DNA from 4 places in the Streptomyces sp. NPDC051180 genome. Region 3 is predicted to be linked to each of the others. Evidence: riboswitches for the same ligand, from Rfam matches in the RefSeq annotation. Region 3 holds a riboswitch; each other region holds the start of a gene.

The links. A riboswitch is a leader RNA that binds a small molecule or an ion and turns the genes downstream of it on or off. The one in region 3 is predicted to bind cyclic di-AMP.
Positions count from the first base shown of each region.
Region 1: linked by a shared signal. The riboswitch ahead of AB0424_RS00490 (C40 family peptidase) and the one ahead of AB0424_RS02395 (LysM peptidoglycan-binding domain-containing protein) in region 3 are both predicted to bind cyclic di-AMP.
Region 2: linked by a shared signal. The riboswitch ahead of AB0424_RS15505 (M23 family metallopeptidase) and the one ahead of AB0424_RS02395 (LysM peptidoglycan-binding domain-containing protein) in region 3 are both predicted to bind cyclic di-AMP.
Region 4: linked by a shared signal. The riboswitch ahead of AB0424_RS26870 (transglycosylase family protein) and the one ahead of AB0424_RS02395 (LysM peptidoglycan-binding domain-containing protein) in region 3 are both predicted to bind cyclic di-AMP.

Region 1 covers NZ_JBFBBC010000001.1:96,455-101,083, forward strand. The annotation lists gene AB0424_RS00480 (8-amino-7-oxononanoate synthase) at 1-1,010, shown strand, start outside; gene AB0424_RS00485 (ATP-binding protein) at 1,223-1,660, shown strand; gene AB0424_RS00490 (C40 family peptidase) at 1,904-2,380, opposite strand; cyclic di-AMP (ydaO/yuaA leader) riboswitch at 2,384-2,590, opposite strand; gene AB0424_RS00495 (hypothetical protein) at 2,905-3,210, opposite strand; gene AB0424_RS00500 (ATP-dependent Clp protease proteolytic subunit) at 3,218-3,745, opposite strand; partial or broken gene AB0424_RS00505 (aminotransferase class I/II-fold pyridoxal phosphate-dependent enzyme) at 3,732-4,361, shown strand; gene AB0424_RS00510 (ATP-binding protein) at 4,574-4,629, shown strand, end outside.
Region 2 covers NZ_JBFBBC010000007.1:176,517-181,145, forward strand. The annotation lists gene AB0424_RS15490 (GNAT family N-acetyltransferase) at 1-110, opposite strand, end outside; gene AB0424_RS15495 (HPr family phosphocarrier protein) at 286-567, shown strand; gene AB0424_RS15500 (GntR family transcriptional regulator) at 723-1,406, opposite strand; gene AB0424_RS15505 (M23 family metallopeptidase) at 1,606-2,376, opposite strand; cyclic di-AMP (ydaO/yuaA leader) riboswitch at 2,389-2,554, opposite strand; gene AB0424_RS15510 (pitrilysin family protein) at 2,754-4,151, opposite strand; gene AB0424_RS15515 (pitrilysin family protein) at 4,148-4,629, opposite strand, start outside.
Region 3 covers NZ_JBFBBC010000001.1:539,099-543,727, reverse strand. The annotation lists gene AB0424_RS02400 (phosphoribosyltransferase family protein) at 59-1,348, shown strand; gene AB0424_RS02395 (LysM peptidoglycan-binding domain-containing protein) at 1,342-2,211, opposite strand; cyclic di-AMP (ydaO/yuaA leader) riboswitch at 2,217-2,401, opposite strand; gene AB0424_RS02390 (hypothetical protein) at 2,742-3,371, shown strand; gene AB0424_RS02385 (phosphocholine-specific phospholipase C) at 3,421-4,629, opposite strand, start outside.
Region 4 covers NZ_JBFBBC010000018.1:56,560-61,188, reverse strand. The annotation lists gene eno (phosphopyruvate hydratase) at 53-1,339, opposite strand; gene AB0424_RS26870 (transglycosylase family protein) at 1,628-2,326, opposite strand; cyclic di-AMP (ydaO/yuaA leader) riboswitch at 2,330-2,501, opposite strand; gene AB0424_RS26865 (transglycosylase family protein) at 2,760-3,836, opposite strand; gene AB0424_RS26860 (cytochrome P450) at 3,955-4,629, opposite strand, start outside.

The DNA.
Region 1 (4,629 bases), 440 kb from region 3:
CCCGCCGGCCGGAGGTCACCGAGGCGGCGGCCGAGGCGGCACGGCGCTGGGGCGCCGGCTCCACCGGCTCGCGCCTCGTCACCGGCACCACCCGGCTGCACGCCCGTCTGGAGCGCGAACTCGCCGACTTCTGCGGCTTCGAGGCAGCCCTCGTCTTCTCCTCCGGCTACACCGCCAACCTCGCCGTGCTCACCGCGCTCGGCGGCCGGGACTCCCTGATCGTCTCCGACGCCGCCAACCACGCCTCGATCGTCGACGGCTGCCGCCTCGCCCGCGCCGAGACCGCCGTCGTCCCGCACGCCGACCCCGAGGCCGTGCGCAAGACCCTGGACGCGCACCCCGGGCGCCGCGCCCTGGTCGTCAGCGACTCCGTCTTCTCCGTCGACGGCGACAAGGCGCCGCTGCCGGAACTGGCCGCGGCCTGCCGCGCGCACGGCGCCGGTCTGGTGGTGGACGACGCCCACGGCTTCGGCGTGCTCGGCGAAGGCGGCCGGGGAGCCCTGCACGAGGCCGGTCTGGCCGGCGACGAGGACGTCGTCGCGACCCTCACCCTGTCCAAGTCCCTGGGCAGCCAGGGCGGCGCCGTCCTCGGGCCCGCCCGGGTCGTCGAGCACCTGGTGAACGCAGCCCGCACCTTCATCTTCGACACCGGGCTCGCCCCCGCCGCCGCGGGCGGCGCGCTGGCCGCCCTGCGGGGGATCGCCGCGGAACCGGGCCTCGCCGAGCGGGCCCGGACCGTCGCGACCGTCCTGCACCGGCGGCTCACCGACGCCGGGCTGACCGCGGCCCGCCCCGACGCCGCCGTCGTCTCGGTCCGCGCCCCCTCCCCGGAGGCCGCGCTCGCCTGGGCCGCGGACTGCCGCGAGCAGGGCCTGGTCGTCGGCTGCTTCCGGCCGCCCTCGGTGCCCGACGGCATCTCGCGGCTGCGCCTGACGGCCCGGGCCGACCTGACCGACGCGCAGATCGAGTGCGCGGTGGAGACGATCCTGCGGACGGCGCCCGTCGGCTGAGTCGCCCGGCGCCGCCCGGACGGGGCGGCCGGATGCCCGCCGGCCGACGCGACGGCGGCCCAAGCGTGTGCGCGGGCCGCAGAGTTCACCGCTTCGGGCGACAGACAGGGACATATCTTGGTGGAACCCCGCCCGGGGCGGCACGATCGGTGGCACTCTGACGCGAAGTGCAATCCGGGACGATGTTCCCGGCGGGAAAGGGACAGCGTCGCATGGCAGATCACCAGGAAGCATCCGTCACGCTGCCGAGCGAGCCCGCCTCGGTCCCCACGGCCCGGCGGTACGTCGCGGACGTCCTCACCGGCTGGGGACTCGACGACACCGCGGACACCGCCGACGCGATCCGTCTGATCGTCTCGGAACTGGCCACCAACGCCGTCCTCCACACCTTCGGCCTGTCGCCGACGTTCACCGTCGACGTCCGTCTGGTGCGCGAGGAGGTCCTCCACATCGGGGTGACCGACAGCCACCCCCGCAGGCCCCGCCGTCTGCCGGCGGCGGTCCAGCAGGACAACGGCCGCGGCCTCGTCATCATCCGCTCGCTCGCGGCCGAGGCGGGCGGCCGGTTCTCCGTCACGCCGACCGACGACGGCGGCAAGACGGTCTGGATCACCCTCCCCTGGACGGCCGCCCCCGTACCGATCCGCTGACCCGCCCGCAGGGGCCGGCCGGCCGCCGGGACGGGGCGGCCGCACGGTGGTGCGGGGAGGGGCGGTCGTACGGGGCTCCGGCGGCTCGTGGAGGTTCCACGCCGGTGGTGCCGACGGGGACACCGGGGTGCCGGGGCGGTGGTCCGGCCGGAGAGCGGGGCGGCGCCACCCCGCTGCTCATGCCGGTCCGAGAGGCCGTGTCAGCGGCCGGGGGCCGTCAGGGACGCGGCCGTACACGGGTCGTCATCGGACGCGGCCGTAGTAGACCTTCGACGACCAGATCCTGTCGAGCTTCACCCACGAGCCCGTCTTGGGCGAGTGCCAGATCTTGCCCGCCCCGGCGTAGATGCCCACGTGGTAGACCCTCCCACCGGAGTGGAAGAAGACCAGGTCCCCCTGTTGTCTGCTGGACGCGGCGATGTGCCGGGTCTTGTTGTACTGCTGCTGCGCGGTGCGGGGCAGCGACTTGCCCGCCTTCTTGTACGCGTAGAGCGTCAGGCCGGAGCAGTCGAACCGGGTGGGTCCACTGGCTCCGTACCGGTACGGGGCTCCCTTCTTGGACTGGGCGACGCTGAGTGCCTTGTACGCGTGTGAGGTGGCTGCCTGGGCCTCCGGCGCCGCTCCCGGTGCGAGCAGCGTGCCGCCGACGGCGGCGAGGGTGAGAGCCGAGACGGCTCCGGCCCGGGACAGCAGGGACGGGACGTGCATCTGCGCAGTCATGCGCAACCCTTCGTCAGCCGCCTGCGAAGGATGACCTGTCGGGTTCGGGCTGGCGAAGATGCCCGGCCGCGGCTGCGGCTTCACCCCAAGGAGCGGCCTCGCTGCCGGAACAGCGCGTACGCCCCGTAAAAATCGGGTCCTCCACTCCTGCCGATCCACTCCTGTCGACCAGACGTCCGGGACAGCGGCAGGACTCGGCGTCCGCCCGGACCGCCCCGCCGCGGCGGCGGGGGCTTGTCGTCGTCAGGGATCTTGACTCACGACATGGGCGAAAACCGAGTTGAAACGGCGATATGTGAGGCTCCTCACGACTGATCCATTCAGGTGGACAGGCAGCCTTTGTGATCTTCCGAGGTTTGGCCGACGAGCCCCGCACCAGCGATGGAACGTTCGATTCCGCCAGATGTGTACACCTGCTGCGCAACTCACCCGCTGCATTTGTCGACTCGTCGACTACGCCGAACGAGCGAGGGATTCTGCGGCGCGCGTCGGCCGTCCGGCCCTCGACACGACACGCGGGAATGTCAACTCGCGCGGGTGTCGGGGACGGTGACCCGCCCCGTCCGGCGCTCGCCGTCCAACACCCGCAGGGCGCGCGCCAATGTGTCCGCGTGCACCTCGTTCTCGCCCCGCATGTGCATGAGCGTCAGGGCGGCACGCAGCGCCTCGACTCGCCCCACCAGGGCTTGTGCCGCCCGCAGGGCCCCATAGGTATGCGAACCCCTGGATGGGTTGATCTTCCCCAGGAGGTCGACGACTTCGAGGTAGGCGTCGACGAACTCGCCCTCGGCCCGGGTCAGGGCGGGCAGCGGCGGCAGCTCGGGGACCACGTCGGTCTCACCGCGCCACGCCGCCGGCGGGAGCCCGCCGGCGGCTGACGAGGTGGTCGACCAGGCCGTACGCGACCGCCGCGGGGGCGTCCAGGACCGTGAGGCGGTCCAGGTCGGCGTCGATCCGCTCCCGGCTCCGCCCCGTGTGTTCGGTGAGCATGGCGGCCACCAGGGCGCGCTGCCGCAGCAGTTCGCGCGCGTGGACGTCCAGATCGCTCGGCTGTCCCCGCATCGGCTCGTCCAGGGCGGGCTGTTCGAGCGTGACCCGGGCGCCGGGGAGGACCATGCGCTTGCCCGGGGTGCCGGCCGCGAGCAGCACGGCCGCGGTGGACTCGGCGCGGCCCAGGCAGGTCGTCTCCACGTCGGAGTGGAGCGAGCCCATCGTGTCGTGGATCGCCGTCATCGCGGTGACCGCTCCGCCGGGGGAGTTGATGTACAGCGCGATGTCCTGCCCCGGGGACGCGTGGTCGAGGTACAGCAGCTGCGCGATGACGTCGTTGGCCGAGGTCTCGTCGATCGGAGTCGACGGCGACAAGGCGCCGCTGCCGGAACTGGCCGCGGCCTGCCGCGCGCACGGCGCCGGTCTGGTGGTGGACGACGCCCACGGCTTCGGCGTGCTCGGCGAAGGCGGCCGGGGAGCCCTGCACGAGGCCGGTCTGGCCGGCGACGAGGACGTCGTCGCGACCCTCACCCTGTCCAAGTCCCTGGGCAGCCAGGGCGGCGCCGTCCTCGGGCCCGCCCGGGTCGTCGAGCACCTGGTGAACGCAGCCCGCACCTTCATCTTCGACACCGGGCTCGCCCCCGCCGCCGCGGGCGGCGCGCTGGCCGCCCTGCGGGGGATCGCCGCGGAACCGGGCCTCGCCGAGCGGGCCCGGACCGTCGCGACCGTCCTGCACCGGCGGCTCACCGACGCCGGGCTGACCGCGGCCCGCCCCGACGCCGCCGTCGTCTCGGTCCGCGCCCCCTCCCCGGAGGCCGCGCTCGCCTGGGCCGCGGACTGCCGCGAGCAGGGCCTGGTCGTCGGCTGCTTCCGGCCGCCCTCGGTGCCCGACGGCATCTCGCGGCTGCGCCTGACGGCCCGGGCCGACCTGACCGACGCGCAGATCGAGTGCGCGGTGGAGACGATCCTGCGGACGGCGCCCGTCGGCTGAGTCGCCCGGCGCCGCCCGGACGGGGCGGCCGGATGCCCGCCGGCCGACGCGACGGCGGCCCAAGCGTGTGCGCGGGCCGCAGAGTTCACCGCTTCGGGCGACAGACAGGGACATATCTTGGTGGAACCCCGCCCGGGGCGGCACGATCGGTGGCACTCTGACGCGAAGTGCAATCCGGGACGATGTTCCCGGCGGGAAAGGGACAGCGTCGCATGGCAGATCACCAGGAAGCATCCGTCACGCTGCCGAGCGAGCCCGCCTCGGTCCC
Region 2 (4,629 bases), on a different contig from region 3:
GCGGTGCCGCCGTCGCGGAGGACCACGTCCGCTTCCCAGTGGTCGGGGTAGGCGTGCTCCGGCGGGGCCGGTCGATCCGCCGCTTCCGACTGCTCCGACGCGCTCTGCATGGGGTCAGCCTACGGCCGCGACACGACCGCGGCACCGCTCGCGCGGCGGGTGTGCGCCGTGCAAGGTAGGGAGGGCCGAAGGGCGGTCCGATCCGGGCCGAAGGTCGGCGCGAGCACCACGCAGCACATGAGAGACTGGTCTAGACAACCCGCTTGAGACCCGAAGGGCAACACCATGGCTGAGCGCCGCGTCAACGTCGGCTGGGCCGAGGGCCTGCACGCCCGCCCCGCGTCCATCTTCGTCCGTGCCGCCACGGCTTCCGGCGTCCCGGTGACGATCGCCAAGGCCGACGGCTCCCCGGTGAACGCCGCGTCCATGCTCGCCGTGCTCGGCCTGGGCGCGCAGGGCGGCGAGGAGATCGTCCTGTCCTCCGACGCCGACGGCGCCGAGGTCGCGCTGGACCGTCTCGCGAAGCTGGTGGCCGAGGGCCTCGACGAGCTCCCCGAGACCGTCTGATCCGCTTCCCCGTGGAATCCCTTCGGATTCCGCACACGCAAAGCCGTGACTGCCGAAATCGAGGCGGTCACGGCTTTCGCTTTTCCCGGACGATCGATTTCGGGCAGCGCGAACAGCGCCCACCGAATTCCTGTTCTTTGTATACGGCCACTTCGTTAATTCCGGACGCTCGCCGTGTTGACGACATGTTGCGAAACCCTCACACGGTCGCGTCCCGATGTTTTCAGGCGGTGCAGCGACAGGGTGCGCTCCGCGTGGAGCGCGGTCAGCGCGCGGGCCCGCTCGGCGTCGCCGCGCGCCACCGCGTCCACGATCGCGCCGTGTTCGGACCAGACCTCGACCGGCTGGGCGGGCTGGTCCACCACGTACATCCAGGCGATCTTGTGGCGCAGCTGGGTGAGCAGCGCCGTCAGGGCCGGGCTGCCCGACGCCTGCGCGAGCGTCTCGTGGAACCAGCCGCCCAGCGAGCGCAGGTCCTCGCCCTGACCGCGCCTGGCACGCTCCTGCCCCAGCCTGACCAGGCCCCGCAGGACCTTGAGGTGGGCGTCGGTACGGCGCTGGGCGGCCCGCGCCGCCCCCAGGGGCTCCAGCAGCGACCGCATGTCGAGGAGGTCGGCCGCATCCTGCTCCGTCGGTTCGGCGACGTGCGCGCCCGCGTGCCGGCGGGTGAGGACGAAGCCCTCGGACTCCAGGGTGCGCAGGGCCTCGCGGACCGGGACGCGCGAGACCCCGTACCGGCGGGCGAGCTGTTCCTCGGTCAGCCGGCTGCCCCGCTCGTAGACACCGGAGACGATGTCGTCCCGGATCGCCGTGCATACCGACTGCGCGGGAATGCGCATATCCGACCTCCGCCTTGGTCCGCGCGAGACAATTCGAGCGGCGCCTGTTCTGCGCCTGATCTTCGACTCTATTGCAGCGCGCCCGAATTTCCGATGCCCCGAAGGAATCCTTGGCGAACGTCACCGGCTTCGGGACAGCGAAAAGCCCCGGCTCAGTACGAGCCGGGGCTTTTGCGACGCGATGCGCGGGCGGTGCGGGTCAGACCGCGACGCCGCGGGCGCGGAGGTACGCGATCGGGTTGATGTCGGAGCCGTAGTCCGCGCCCGTGCGCGCCTCGAAGTGGAGGTGCGGGCCGGTGGAGTTGCCGGTCGAGCCGGAGACGCCGATCGGCTGGCCGGGCTCGACGGTCTGGCCGACGTGGACCCCGATGGAGGAGAGGTGCCCGTACTGGGTGAACGTGCCGTCGTTCATCCTGATGACGATGTTGTTGCCGTACGCGCCGCCCCAGCCGGCCTCGACGACGGTGCCGGAGCCCACGGAGACGACCTGCGTGCCGTAGGCGGCGTGGAAGTCGACGCCGGAGTGGCTGCCGGAGGACCAGAGCGACCCGCCGGTCTTGTAGCCGGTGGAGATGTACGAGCCGGCGACGGGGAGCTGGAAGGAGGCCAGGCGGCGGCGCTCGGCCTCGCGGGCGGCGCGCTCGCGCTCCAGCCGGATCTCCTTGGCGCGGGCCTCGGCCTTGCGCTTCGCCTCGGCCTTGGCCTTCGCCTTGGCGATGGCCTCGACGGCCTCCCGCTCCTGGGCGGCGGCCTGGGCGTTGATCCGGTCCACGAGGGAGTCCTCGGTGATCACCTGGGTGAGGCCGGTGTCCTCGGGGGAGCGGTTGTCCGTGTCGGCGGCGAGCGCCGGGGAAGCGAGGGTTCCGATGACGCCGGTGGTGGCGAGGGTCGCGACGCCTGCGATGCCCACGCCGCGGCGTGCCATCCGGCTCGGACCACGATGCTTCCCGGTGGCACGGGTGAACGCCATGTAGGGGCTGGTCCTTTCCTTCCTTCTCGCCTACCGGGTTAGCTGACGGGTTCGGAGCAGGAAGGTCTCCTACGGGCCCCTCCGCACGAGACGAAGGCGTCCGATTCACCCCAGGGACTCGATGTGGGTCCCCGGCTCCCCAGGCTCGCGCCTGACGGGGACTCGGCGATGACTGTCCGATGCCGCGGCTGCGGCACGTGCAACTGACGAACAGCCGCACCGACGCTATGCGGATCGTCTTTCAATCACCAACCGGACAGGCTTTTTGTAAGACATGCCACAGGGCATACGATCACCGTTGCCCTCAATACGGACAAAGGGGAGGACCCCGGCGAACAGCTCGCCGGGGTCCTCCCGTTGCCTCACGAGGGCCGGAATCAGCCCGTCACGACGGTCACTTCGCCGATGCCGAGCTCCCGCACCGGCTCCGCGATCTGCGCCGCGTCGCCCACGAGCACCGTCACGAGCCGGTCCACGGGGAAGGCGCTGACGACGGCCGCGGTCGCCTCGACCGTGCCCGTCTCCGACAGCCGCGCGTACAACTGGGCCTGGAAGTCGTCCGGAAGGTGCTGCTCGACCTGGTCGGCGAGCGTCCCGGCGACGGAGGCGGCCGTCTCGTACTTGAGCGGCGCGACGCCCACCAGGTTCTGCACGGCCGTCTCGCGCTCCGCGTCCGTCAGCCCCTCGGCGGCGAGGGTGCGCAGCACCTGCCACAGGTCGGCGAGGGCCGGGCCGGTGTTGGGCGTGTCGACGGAGCCGCTGATGGCCAGCATCGAGGCGCCGTTGCCCCCGGCGTCCGAGCGGAGCACCTGCCCGAAGGCCCGCACGCCGTACGTGTAGCCCTTCTCCTCGCGCAGGACCCGGTCGAGCCGCGAGGTGAGGGTGCCGCCGAGGCAGTACGAGCCGAGGACCTGGGCCGGCCAGACCCGGTCGTGCCGGTCCGGACCGACCCGGCCGATGAGCAGCTGGGTCTGGACGGCGCCGGGACGGTCCACGATGACGACCCGTCCGGTGTCGTCGGCGGTGATCGGCGGCATCGGGAGCGGCTCGGCCGGCTCGCCGGTCCAGGCGCCCAGCGAGTCCGCGAGGACCTTGTCGAGGTCCACGTCCGTCAGGTCGCCGACGACCACCGCGGTGGCCGTGCCGGGCCGCACGTACGCCTCGAAGAAGGCGCGGACGGCGGCGGCGTCGATGGCGGCGACGGTCTCCTCGGTGCCCTGACGCGGCCGGGACATCCGGGACTCGGCCGGGAAGAGCTCCTTGGAGAGCTGCTTGGCGGCGCGGCGGCCCGGGTTGGCCGTCTCGTGCGGGATCTCGTCGAGACGGTTGCGCACCAGGCGCTCGATCTCGGTGTCCAGGAACGCCGGCGCGATCAGGGCCTCGGAGAGCAGCCCCAGGGCCTTGGGCAGCCGGGAGGCGGGCACCTCGAGGGAGACCCGCACACCCGGGTGGTCGGCGTGCGCGTCGAGCGTGGCGCCGCACCGCTCCAGCTCGGCCGCGAACTCCTCCGCGCTGTGCTGGTCGGTGCCCTCCGAGAGCGCCCTGGCCATGATGGTGGCGACACCGTCGAGACCGGCGGGCTCGGCGTCCAGCGGGGCCGGCAGGAAGATCTCCACCGCCACGACCTGCTGGCCGGGGCGGTGACTGGTCAGCAGCGTCAGACCGTTGTCCAGCGTCGTCCGGTCCGGGGCGGGAAAGGCCCAGGGCCTGGCGACACCCGGCGCCGGCTGCGGGTGGAAGTCCATGCTGGTCAAAGACACGGCAGCGTCGGTCACTGGTCCGCTCCCTCTTCCTCGTCGCTGTCGCTCTCGTCGGCGGCCACCGGCTCGTAGACCAGGACCGCGCGGTTGTCGGGGCGCAGCTTGGCCGCGGCGACCGCCTGCACCTCCTCGGCGGTGACGGCCAGGACCCGGTCCACGGCCGTCAGGGCGAGCTGCGGGTCGCCGAACAGCACGGCGAACCGGCACAGTTCGTCGGCGCGGCCCGCCACGGTGCCGAGCCGGTCCAGCCACTCGCGCTCCAACTGGGCCTGCGCGCGCTCCATCTCCTCGGGCGTCGGCCCCTCGGCGGCGAACCGGGCGAGCTCCTCGTCGACGGCCGCCTCGATCTGCGGGACCTCGACGCCTCCGGAGGTCTTCACGTCCAGCCAGCCGAGCGAGGGCGCGCCGGCGAGGCGCAGCAGGCCGAAGCCGGCGGCGACGGCCGTGCGGTCGCGGCGGACCAGCCGGTTGTGCAGGCGGGAGGACTCGCCGC
Region 3 (4,629 bases):
GCACGCCGCTCCTCCCCGAGCCCGGGCCCGGGCCGCGCGGGCGGAAGGGCGGCGGATCATGTTCTTCAGCGATCGCACCGACGCCGGTCGGCAGCTCGCCGGCCGTCTCGACCACCTCAAGGGCCAGGACGTCGTGGTCCTCGGTCTGCCCAGAGGCGGCGTCCCGGTCGCCGCGCAGGTCGCGGAGGCCCTCGGCGCCCCGCTCGACATCTGTCTCGTACGCAAGCTGGGCGTCCCCCGGCAGCCGGAACTGGCGATGGGAGCCCTGGGTGAGGGCGGCGTGCGGGTGCTCAACGAGCGGGTGCTGCGCGATGCCGGGGTGGACGACCGGGGTCTGGCCGCCGTCGAGGAGGAGGAGCACGCGCTGCTCGACGAGCGTGCCCGCCGCTATCGGGGCAGCCGGGGGTCGCTGTCCCTGCGGGGCAGGACGGTCGTCGTGGTCGACGACGGGCTCGCCACGGGGGCGACCGCGCTCGCGGCCTGCCGGGTGGTACGCGCCAGGGGCGCGGCCCGGATCGTGCTGGCGGTCCCGGTGGCACCGCGTGGCTGGACGGCTCGGCTCGGGGGAGAGGCGGACGAGACCGTCAGCGTCCACGAGCCGGAGGTCTTCTACGCGATCGGACCGTTCTACCGGGACTTCACCCAGACCGCCGACGCCGAGGTGATCGCCTGCCTCGACCGCAACCGCGCCGCGCGGCAGCCCGCGGTCCGGGACGCGGAGGTGCGGATCCCGGTCGCCGGCGCCATGCCGGCCGCGGGGCTGCTCGCCGTGCCCGACGGAGCCGTCGGCATCGTCCTGTTCGCGCACGGCAGCGGCAGCAGCCGGCGCAGCCCGCGGAACCGGGCGGTGGCGCGGGAGCTCCACCGGGCGGGTCTCGGGACCCTGCTGTTCGACCTGCTCACGGAGGCGGAGGCGGGCGATCGGGAGCTGGTCTTCGACGCGCCGCTGCTGGCCGGCCGGCTGGCGGGGGCCACGGAATGGCTGGCCGGGGAGCCGGTGGGCGCGGGTCTTCCGCTGGGCTACTTCGGTGCGAGCACGGGAGCGGCCGCCGCCCTGTGGGCGGCGGCCGCTCCGGAGAGCCCGGTGAGTGCCGTCGTCTCGCGCGGCGGCCGACCCGATCTCGCCGGTGACCGGCTGGCCTCGGTGCGGGCACCGACCCTGCTGGTGGTGGGTGGCGAGGACGCGTCGGTGCTGGACCTCAATCGGCGTGCCCTCTCACGGCTGCGGTGCGAGAACCGGCTGGCCGTGGTGGAGGGCGCCACCCACCTCTTCGAGGAGAGGGGCGCCCTGGAGGAGGTGGCCGGGCTGGCCGCCTCCTGGTTCACCGCGCACTTCGGGGGTCAGTAGGCGCCGTTGACGTTGTCGATGGAGCCGTAGCGGTCGGCCGCGTAGTTGCAGGCGGCGGTGATGTTGGCGACCGGGTCGAAGAGGTCCATGGACGTGCCGGGCACGTGGTAGGCGAGGAAGGTCGGCTCGATGACCTGGAGGAGGCCCTTGGAGGGCGTGCCGGCCACAGCGTTGGAGTCCCACAGGTTGATGGCCTGGGGGTTGCCGGAGGACTCGCGCATCACGTTGCGGAGGATGCCGTCGTACGAGCCGGGGATGCCGTGCTGGCCCATGATGGCCAGCGACTCGCGGATCCAGCCGTCCAGGTTGTCGGCGTAGTTGGTGGCGGCGACGGGCGCGGCCTTGGCCGGCGCGGCGGCGGCCGGAGCGGCGGCGGAGGCACCCGTACCGGTGGAGGCCGGGGCCGCCGCACGGCGCTCGGAGCGGCTCGCCCGCTCGGTCGTGGCGGCCTTCTTCGCCTTGGGCGCGGCGGCCTCGGCGGAATCCCGACGAAGCGTCAGTTCGAGCCCGGGGTGAATAAGTGACGGATTGTCACCCACGGCGGTGCGGTTGGTCTTGTAAAGGCCCTTCCAGCCGCCCTGAATTCCCTTCTTCTGGGCGATCAGGGAAAGCGAGTCACCGCTGACGACCGTGTAGGTGCGGGCTGCCGCGGGGGCTGCCGGGGCCTTGGCGGCGGCGGGCGCGGCCGCGGGGGCGGAAACCGTCCGGGCGGCGAATTCCGGGGCGCCCGAGACGGGCGCGGCGCCGGCGACGGCCGGGGTGATCAGCGGGAGGGCGAGGGCGACGCCACCCGTGCCGACCAGAGCGAGGCTCTGGGAGACGGGACGGCGACGGGGGCGGCGGTGCTTACCGTGAGCAGGCATGACGGGATTCCTCTCCGGCGCCTGCGGGGTGAGCTGTCGGGTTCGGACGGGAGCTGTCCGGCCGCGCGCACGCGGCTGCACCCCGAGCCGTTCCGGAATCCGGGCCGGCGTATTCGTGGGTCCCCCGCTCCTGCCGTCGGGTGAAAAGGGAGGTATTTCGAGCAGTGGCAGGATTAGGCGATCCGCTCGAATGGAGGTGACCGTAGGCCAGTAATGCGACGGATAACAAGAGGACCGGGTCGTCCTCCGCAGTAAAAGGATCACCGAATTCACGGAATTCAAGATCGACCGGCTCTCCGGTGCGGCTAACTTCCTTATGCCCCATGGCTCGCACGGATTCCGGCCGCCGTGATCCCGGTCGGGGAGTGAGTCGCGTCACCAGGGTCTCAATGTCCGAATATGCACGGTAATTCTGTTAATGGGGGAGTGGGTGGAAAAGCCCCCTCCGGCAGGCGGGCACTCAAGGGCAAAAGTCGCAAAACCGACATTCGTCATGAAAGATGGATCCACCCCGACCGAGGAGCCGCTGGATGTACCCCGTCACCTCCACCTCCACCCCCCGGCTCAGCCCCGACGCCGTCGACCACGAGGGCGCCGCGCTCCACGACAGCGCCGCCTGGCAGCGGATCGTCGCCGACTGGGCCACCGACGAGCCCCTCGCCTCCGCCGGCTCGCCCCCTGCCGTCGAGAGCTGGCGGGATCTCCTGACGGTGCCGGTGGAGCGGCTGGTGTCCGACGCGCTCGACGCGCTCCCGCCCACCCTCCCGGCCGAGCGTCGGCTGCCCGGCCGCGTCGGGGCCGCCCTGCCGGACCGGCTCCACGTCTGGCGCCGCATCGGCAGGCCCGAACTGCGCCCGTCGGTCCACCTCGGCTACGCACGCCTGGTGCTCACGGAATGGGGCTGGCAGAACGCCCCGTACAAGCTGCGGGACAGGCGGGGGGCCCGCTGCGTGTGCGGCGCCCTGCTCGCCGCGCACCGGCTCGGCCACGGCGGCGCGGACACGATGAACGAGGCGGCGGCCTGGATCATGACCGAGCTGCGCTCGCGGGGGTGGCACGACCTGATCGGACCGTGGAACCGGGCCCCCGGCCGAACGGCCGACGAGGCCGTGGCCCTGCTCGACGCCACCATCGACAGAGCCGCACGGGCCGGCCGCTGACCGCCCCGCCGGTGTGCCGGGCTGCCCGCCCGGCACACCGGGGACCGGGTCAGCCGGTGACGCTCGGCGCCCCGGTCTCGATGTGGCCGGTGTACCGGCGCGACCAGGTCCCGTCGATGTCGGCGAGGAGGGTGAAGTCGTACCAGCCGCCCTGGTACGCCACCGCGTTGAAGAAGTCCTCACGGCTGGAGTTCGCGGGGACGGTGTACGTCCACGGCCCGTCGGTGCGGTAGGCGTTCGAACGGACGGTGAAGGTGACCGGGCCCCCCGAGGAGTTGGTCATCCTGAACCACAGGGCCGTCTTCCCCGTGCCCGGCTCGGTCGCGTACCGCGCCGCGACCTCCACCGCCTTGCCGGCCTTGGAGGCGTCGCCGATGAAGCGCCGCAGGAAGCGGTTGGGGCCCATCATCGAGATGTCGTACTTGCCGGAACCCGACCCCAGCCCGATGTTGAAGTAGTCGGACGCCGTGCCTCCCGGGTCGACGGTGTACTGCCAGGCGGCCGTGTCGCGGTACTGGTGCGGGTGGATCGAGAAGTGCGCCGGGCGCCGGGCCTCCGTCCCCTGGTTCGTCATCGAGAACCAGGCGAGGATCTTGCCCGCGGCCCCGAACTCGAACCGGTCGAGGTTGCCGTTGACCTGGTACGGCACGGCGCGCGCCGGGCGGGTGCCGGACTCCTGCGCGGGCAGCGCGTTGTTCTGGGGCGCCGGGTTCGGCATCGGGCCGCACGTCGCCTGACCGATGACCTTCGCCGTGGACGGGAGTCCGGCCGGCACGCCGTAGACCGGGTTCGCGAAGTCGAACACGCCGGTCAGATCCCCCGCCACCTTCCTGCGCCAGGCGCTGATGTTGGGGCAGGTGGCCGGCGTGCCGAGGGCGGCCGTCCAGGTCTCCATGAAGCGCAGCACGGAGGTGTGGTCGAAGACCTCGGAGCTCACCCAGCCGCCACGGGTCCACGGGGACATGACAATCATGGGGACGCGGAAGCCCAGGCCGATCGGGGTGCCGTCGAGGTACTCGCCGGGCGTCCCCGGCGGAGCGACCGGCGGCGGCACGTGGTCGAAGAAGCCGTCGTTCTCGTCGTAGTTCAGGAAGAGCACCGTCGAGTCGAAGACCTCGGCGTCGGCCGCCAGCGCCCGGTAGACGAGATCGACGAAGTGCGCGCCGTCGCCGGGTGGAGCGTAGGGGTGTTCCGAGAACGCCTCGCTGGCGACCACCCACGACACCTGCGGCAGCGTGCCCGCGAGGACGTCGGCGCG
Region 4 (4,629 bases), on a different contig from region 3:
ACGGTACGGGACCGAGTGCGGGGACGGACGGAACTGCCGGGGGTGACGCCTGTCAGCCCTTGAAGCGCGGGAAGGCGCTGCGGCCGGCGTAGACGGCGGCGTCGTCGAGGATCTCCTCGATGCGCAGCAGCTGGTTGTACTTGGCGACGCGGTCCGAGCGGGCCGGGGCGCCGGTCTTGATCTGACCGCAGTTCACCGCGACCGCGAGGTCGGCGATGGTGACGTCCTCGGTCTCGCCGGAGCGGTGGGACATCATGCACTTGAAGCCGTTGCGCTGGGCCAGCTCGACGGCGTCCAGCGTCTCGGTCAGCGAGCCGATCTGGTTGACCTTGACCAGGAGGGCGTTCGCGGTGCCCTCCTCGATGCCGCGGGCGAGGCGCTCGGGGTTGGTGACGAAGAGGTCGTCGCCGACGATCTGGACCTTGGCGCCCAGCTTGTCGGTGAGGACCTTCCAGCCCGCCCAGTCGTCCTCGTACAGCGGGTCCTCGATGGAGACCATCGGGTACGCGGAGACGAGCTCCTCGTAGTACTCGGTCATCTCGGCGGCCGAGCGGGACTTGCCCTCGAACTCGTACACGCCGTCCTTGTAGAACTCGGACGCGGCGACGTCGAGCGCGAGCGCGACGTCGGTGCCCGGGGCGTAGCCGGCCTCCTTGATGGCCTCGATGATGAGGTCCAGGGCGGCGCGGTTCGACTCCAGGTTCGGGGCGAAGCCGCCCTCGTCGCCGAGGCCGGTGGAGAGGCCCTTGCGCTTCAGGACGCCCTTGAGGGTGTGGTAGATCTCCGCACCCCAGCGAAGGGCCTCGGAGAAGGACTCCGCGCCGATCGGGGCGATCATGAACTCCTGGATGTCCACGTTGGAGTCGGCGTGCGACCCACCGTTGAGGATGTTCATCATCGGGACGGGCAGCAGGTGCGCGTTCGGGCCGCCGAGGTAGCGGAAGAGCGGCAGGTCGCTGGCCTCGGAGGCGGCGTGCGCGACGGCGAGGGAGACGCCGAGGATGGCGTTGGCGCCGAGCGATCCCTTGTTCTCCGTGGCGTCCAGGTCGAACATGGCCTGGTCGATCAGGCGCTGCTCGGTGGCGTCGTAGCCGACGAGCTCCGGGCCGATCTGCTCGATGACGGCGAGGACGGCCTTCTCGACACCCTTGCCCTGGTAACGGTTGGGGTCACCGTCGCGGAGCTCGATGGCCTCGAAGGCACCGGTGGAGGCACCGGACGGAACGGCAGCACGACCGGTGCTGCCGTCGTCGAGGCCGACCTCGACCTCGACCGTGGGGTTGCCTCGGGAGTCCAGGATTTCCCGGGCTACGACGACGTCGATGGACGGCACGAGCATCTCCTTCTGGGATGTGACGCTGGATGTGACGCAAGGTCGGTGCAGGGTCGCTTGGCCTTGCGACAAGAGCCTAACCGGCTCGGGGGCTCCCGCCCGCCGGGCGCCCGCACCCTGGGACGAAAAAGGACCCAAGGGCAGGTATTACGGGACGAAGGGCCTCAGATCTACTGGGTGGTAACCGCCTCCGTGTCCCGAACGCCCTCCCTCTGACACGGCGAAACCCCGGCCCGGCGTGCACGGGGGAGGGCACGTCGGACCGGGGTGGTCACCGCGGGAGGGTCGCCGGGCTCACTTGAGGTGGAGCTGCTGGCCCACGTAGATCAGGTCGGCGTTCTCGACGACGTCCTTGTTCAGGTCGAAGAGCTTCGCCCAGCCGCCCTGGACGCCGTGGTCCCGGGCGATGGTGCCGAGGGTGTCACCGGGCTTGACCCGGTACTCGCCGTCACCCTGCTTGACCGTCTTGCCGGCCGGGGTCACGACGGTCTTCGCGGCGGTGGCCTTCCGCGGGGCCTGCGCGGCGGTGGCCTTCTTGGGGGCCTGGCGCTGCTCGCTGCGGGTGGTCGGCTGGGTGGCCTTGCGCTCGGGGGCGGGGGCCGTGGTGCCACCGGTGTAGGTGGTGCGGGAGAGACCCACGCCGCAGCTCGGCCAGGCACCCTTGCCCTGGCCCGCGAGGACCTTCTCGGCGACGGTGATCTGCTGCGACTTGGACGCCTGGTGGGCGTTGGGGGCGTAGGCGGTGCCGCCGTACGCGGCCCACGTCGACGACGAGAACTGCAGGCCGCCGTAGTAGCCGTTGCCCGTGTTGATGGCCCAGTTGCCGCCGGACTCGCACTGGGCGACCCGGTCCCACTCGGCGCCCGTGGCGGCCGAGGCGGTGCCCGCGGTCATCAGCGGGGCGGCGACGGCGACACCGGTGACGCCGACGAGCGTGGCGACCTGGGTGGCCTTGGAGGGACGACGGTGTTTGCCCTTGCCGGAAAACAGCATGGAGATTCTCCTCACCGACGCCTGCGAGGTGAGCTGTCGGGTTCGGGCCAATGAGTTGCCCGGCCGCGTGTCCTTGCACGCGACTTCACCCCAAGCCGGTCGTCGGCCGTCTCTCGACGGCCGGGGCCGGCACTTACCTTGGGTCCCCCGCTCCTGCCTTCGGCGCTGACGCGACGACTGTTCCCATCGACCGACGGCAGGATTCGGCGTTTCGGTCGACGGGGCCCGCGGTGGCGAGCGGTTAAGACCGTAGACACAGACCCACCGGAAGTTCAAAGAGGCGCATTGCGGAAATTTCGCCCCTCCTTGCCCTCCGGCGGGGGGTGTTTGTGCAGGTGAGAGGTGACGGAGGCAAAGGTCACGGGCAGGACACGCCAGTTGGGGCGAAGAGACCCATGTCTCACTTGCCCAGAACCGGACATTCAGTCCCGAACTACCCTTCGGCCGTGACCGGATCCACCGTCAGTTCGAGGCTCTGACCAGGCAGGATCAGGTCCGGATCGGCGCCCACCGTCTGGCGGTTGGCGTCATAGAGGGCCGTCCACCCTCCGGGCAGTTCGTTCGACTGCGCGATATCGGACAGGCTGTCGCCGGGCCGCACGGTGTACGCGTCCGAAGTGTCCGCACTGTCCTTTGCGCCCGAATTCTTCGCGGCGTCGGTCGCCGGCGTCGAGGTGGAGGCGTCCGCCAACTCGTCCGTGGGCGAGGCATGCTTGCCGGATTCCGGTGAATTGCCCGCCTTGTCGGTTTCCTCCGGAGCGGCGTCGCCCCGATGCTTTCCGGACCCGGGGGCCGTCGACGACCCGTCACCCTCCTCCACTCCGGGGGAAACGGGCATACCGGGCGTAACAGACGTGTCGGGCGTGACCGGCGTCGTGGGCGTGCCCGGCGTCGTGGGCGTGCCGGGCGTGACGGGCACGCCGGGGGTGACGGGGACCGTCGGGGGAAGCGAGGCGTTCGGGTCCTCCGGGACGGCCGGCGCGGTGGGCGTGGCCGTGGCGGTCTTCGGCGTCTGGGCGTGCCGGAAGGAGCCGGCGGAGCCCGACGGGGTGCCGTCGGTCCGGTTGGACTCGGCGACGGGACCGGTGGGGGCCGTGGGGACGGAGGTCGGGCCGGGGTCCACCCCGGTGGCCTTCCCGTCGTTCGTCAGCCCGGCGATCGGCGCGCAGGTGGCCCACTCGGTGCTGCCCTTGGCAAGAGCCTTCTCGGCCACGGCGATCTGCTGGGCGCGGCTGGCGAGGTCGGGGCTGGGGGCGTACGCGAGGCCGCCGTTCCGCTCCCAGCTGTCCTGGGTGAACTGGAGCCCGCCGTACATCCCGTTGCCGAAGTTGGCGCTCCACTGGCCACCGGACTCGCACTCGGCGACCCGGTCCCAGGTGGCCGCGTCGGCGGCGGATGCGGAGCCCGTGGCGAGCAACGGCAGCGCCATCGCCGAACCGGTGACACCGGCGGCGACGACGATGGCGGGGGCCTGACGGGGGCGACGGTGTCGTCCGTTCCCGGAACGCATAGGAGCGCCTTTCGCGTGACGGCTGAGACTGCCGGGAAACGTAGCGGTATTCGAACGCTCATCACAAGTCGGTCGACCCGCGATCACGCGAAGATCACATTTCTGATGCGAAGTCAGTTCACGGGCGGGGAACGGACGGGGAGAATTCCACCGGAAGCGTGCGCAATCCACGCATGATGAGCCCGCCACGCCACCGCAGTTCGTCCGGATCGACGGCAAGTCGCAGATCCGGCAGGCGCGTCAGCAGCGTCGCGAGCGCCGCCTGGCCCTCCAGCCGCGCGAGCGGCGCGCCCAGGCAGTAGTGGATGCCGTGCCCGTACCCCAGGTGCTGGTTGTCGCGCCGGGCGAGGTCGAGCGTGTCCGGCCCGTCGAACCGCTCCGGGTCCCTGTTCGCGGCGGCCAGGACGACGAGGACCGGGTCCCCCGCCGGGATCTCCTGCCCGCCGACGGTCAGCGCCCGCGTCGCGTACCGCCAGGTCGCCATCTCCACCGGCCCGTCGAACCGCAGCAGTTCCTCGACTCCGGTCTCCAGCAGCCCCCGCTCCCCCGCCGCGAGCGACGCCTGGAGCCGCTCGCGCTCCGCGGGGTGGCGCAGCAGCTGGTAGACGCCGTTGCCGATGAGGTTGACGGTCGTCTCGAAGCCGGCGAAGAGAATGATGAAGGCCATGGCGGCGGCCTCGTTCTCGGTGAGGTGCTCGCCGTGGTCGGACGCCCTGATGAGCCCCGAGATGAGGTCCTCGCCGGGCTCCCCGCGCTTGCGGTGGATCAGCTCGGCGAGATAGCCGCGCATCTT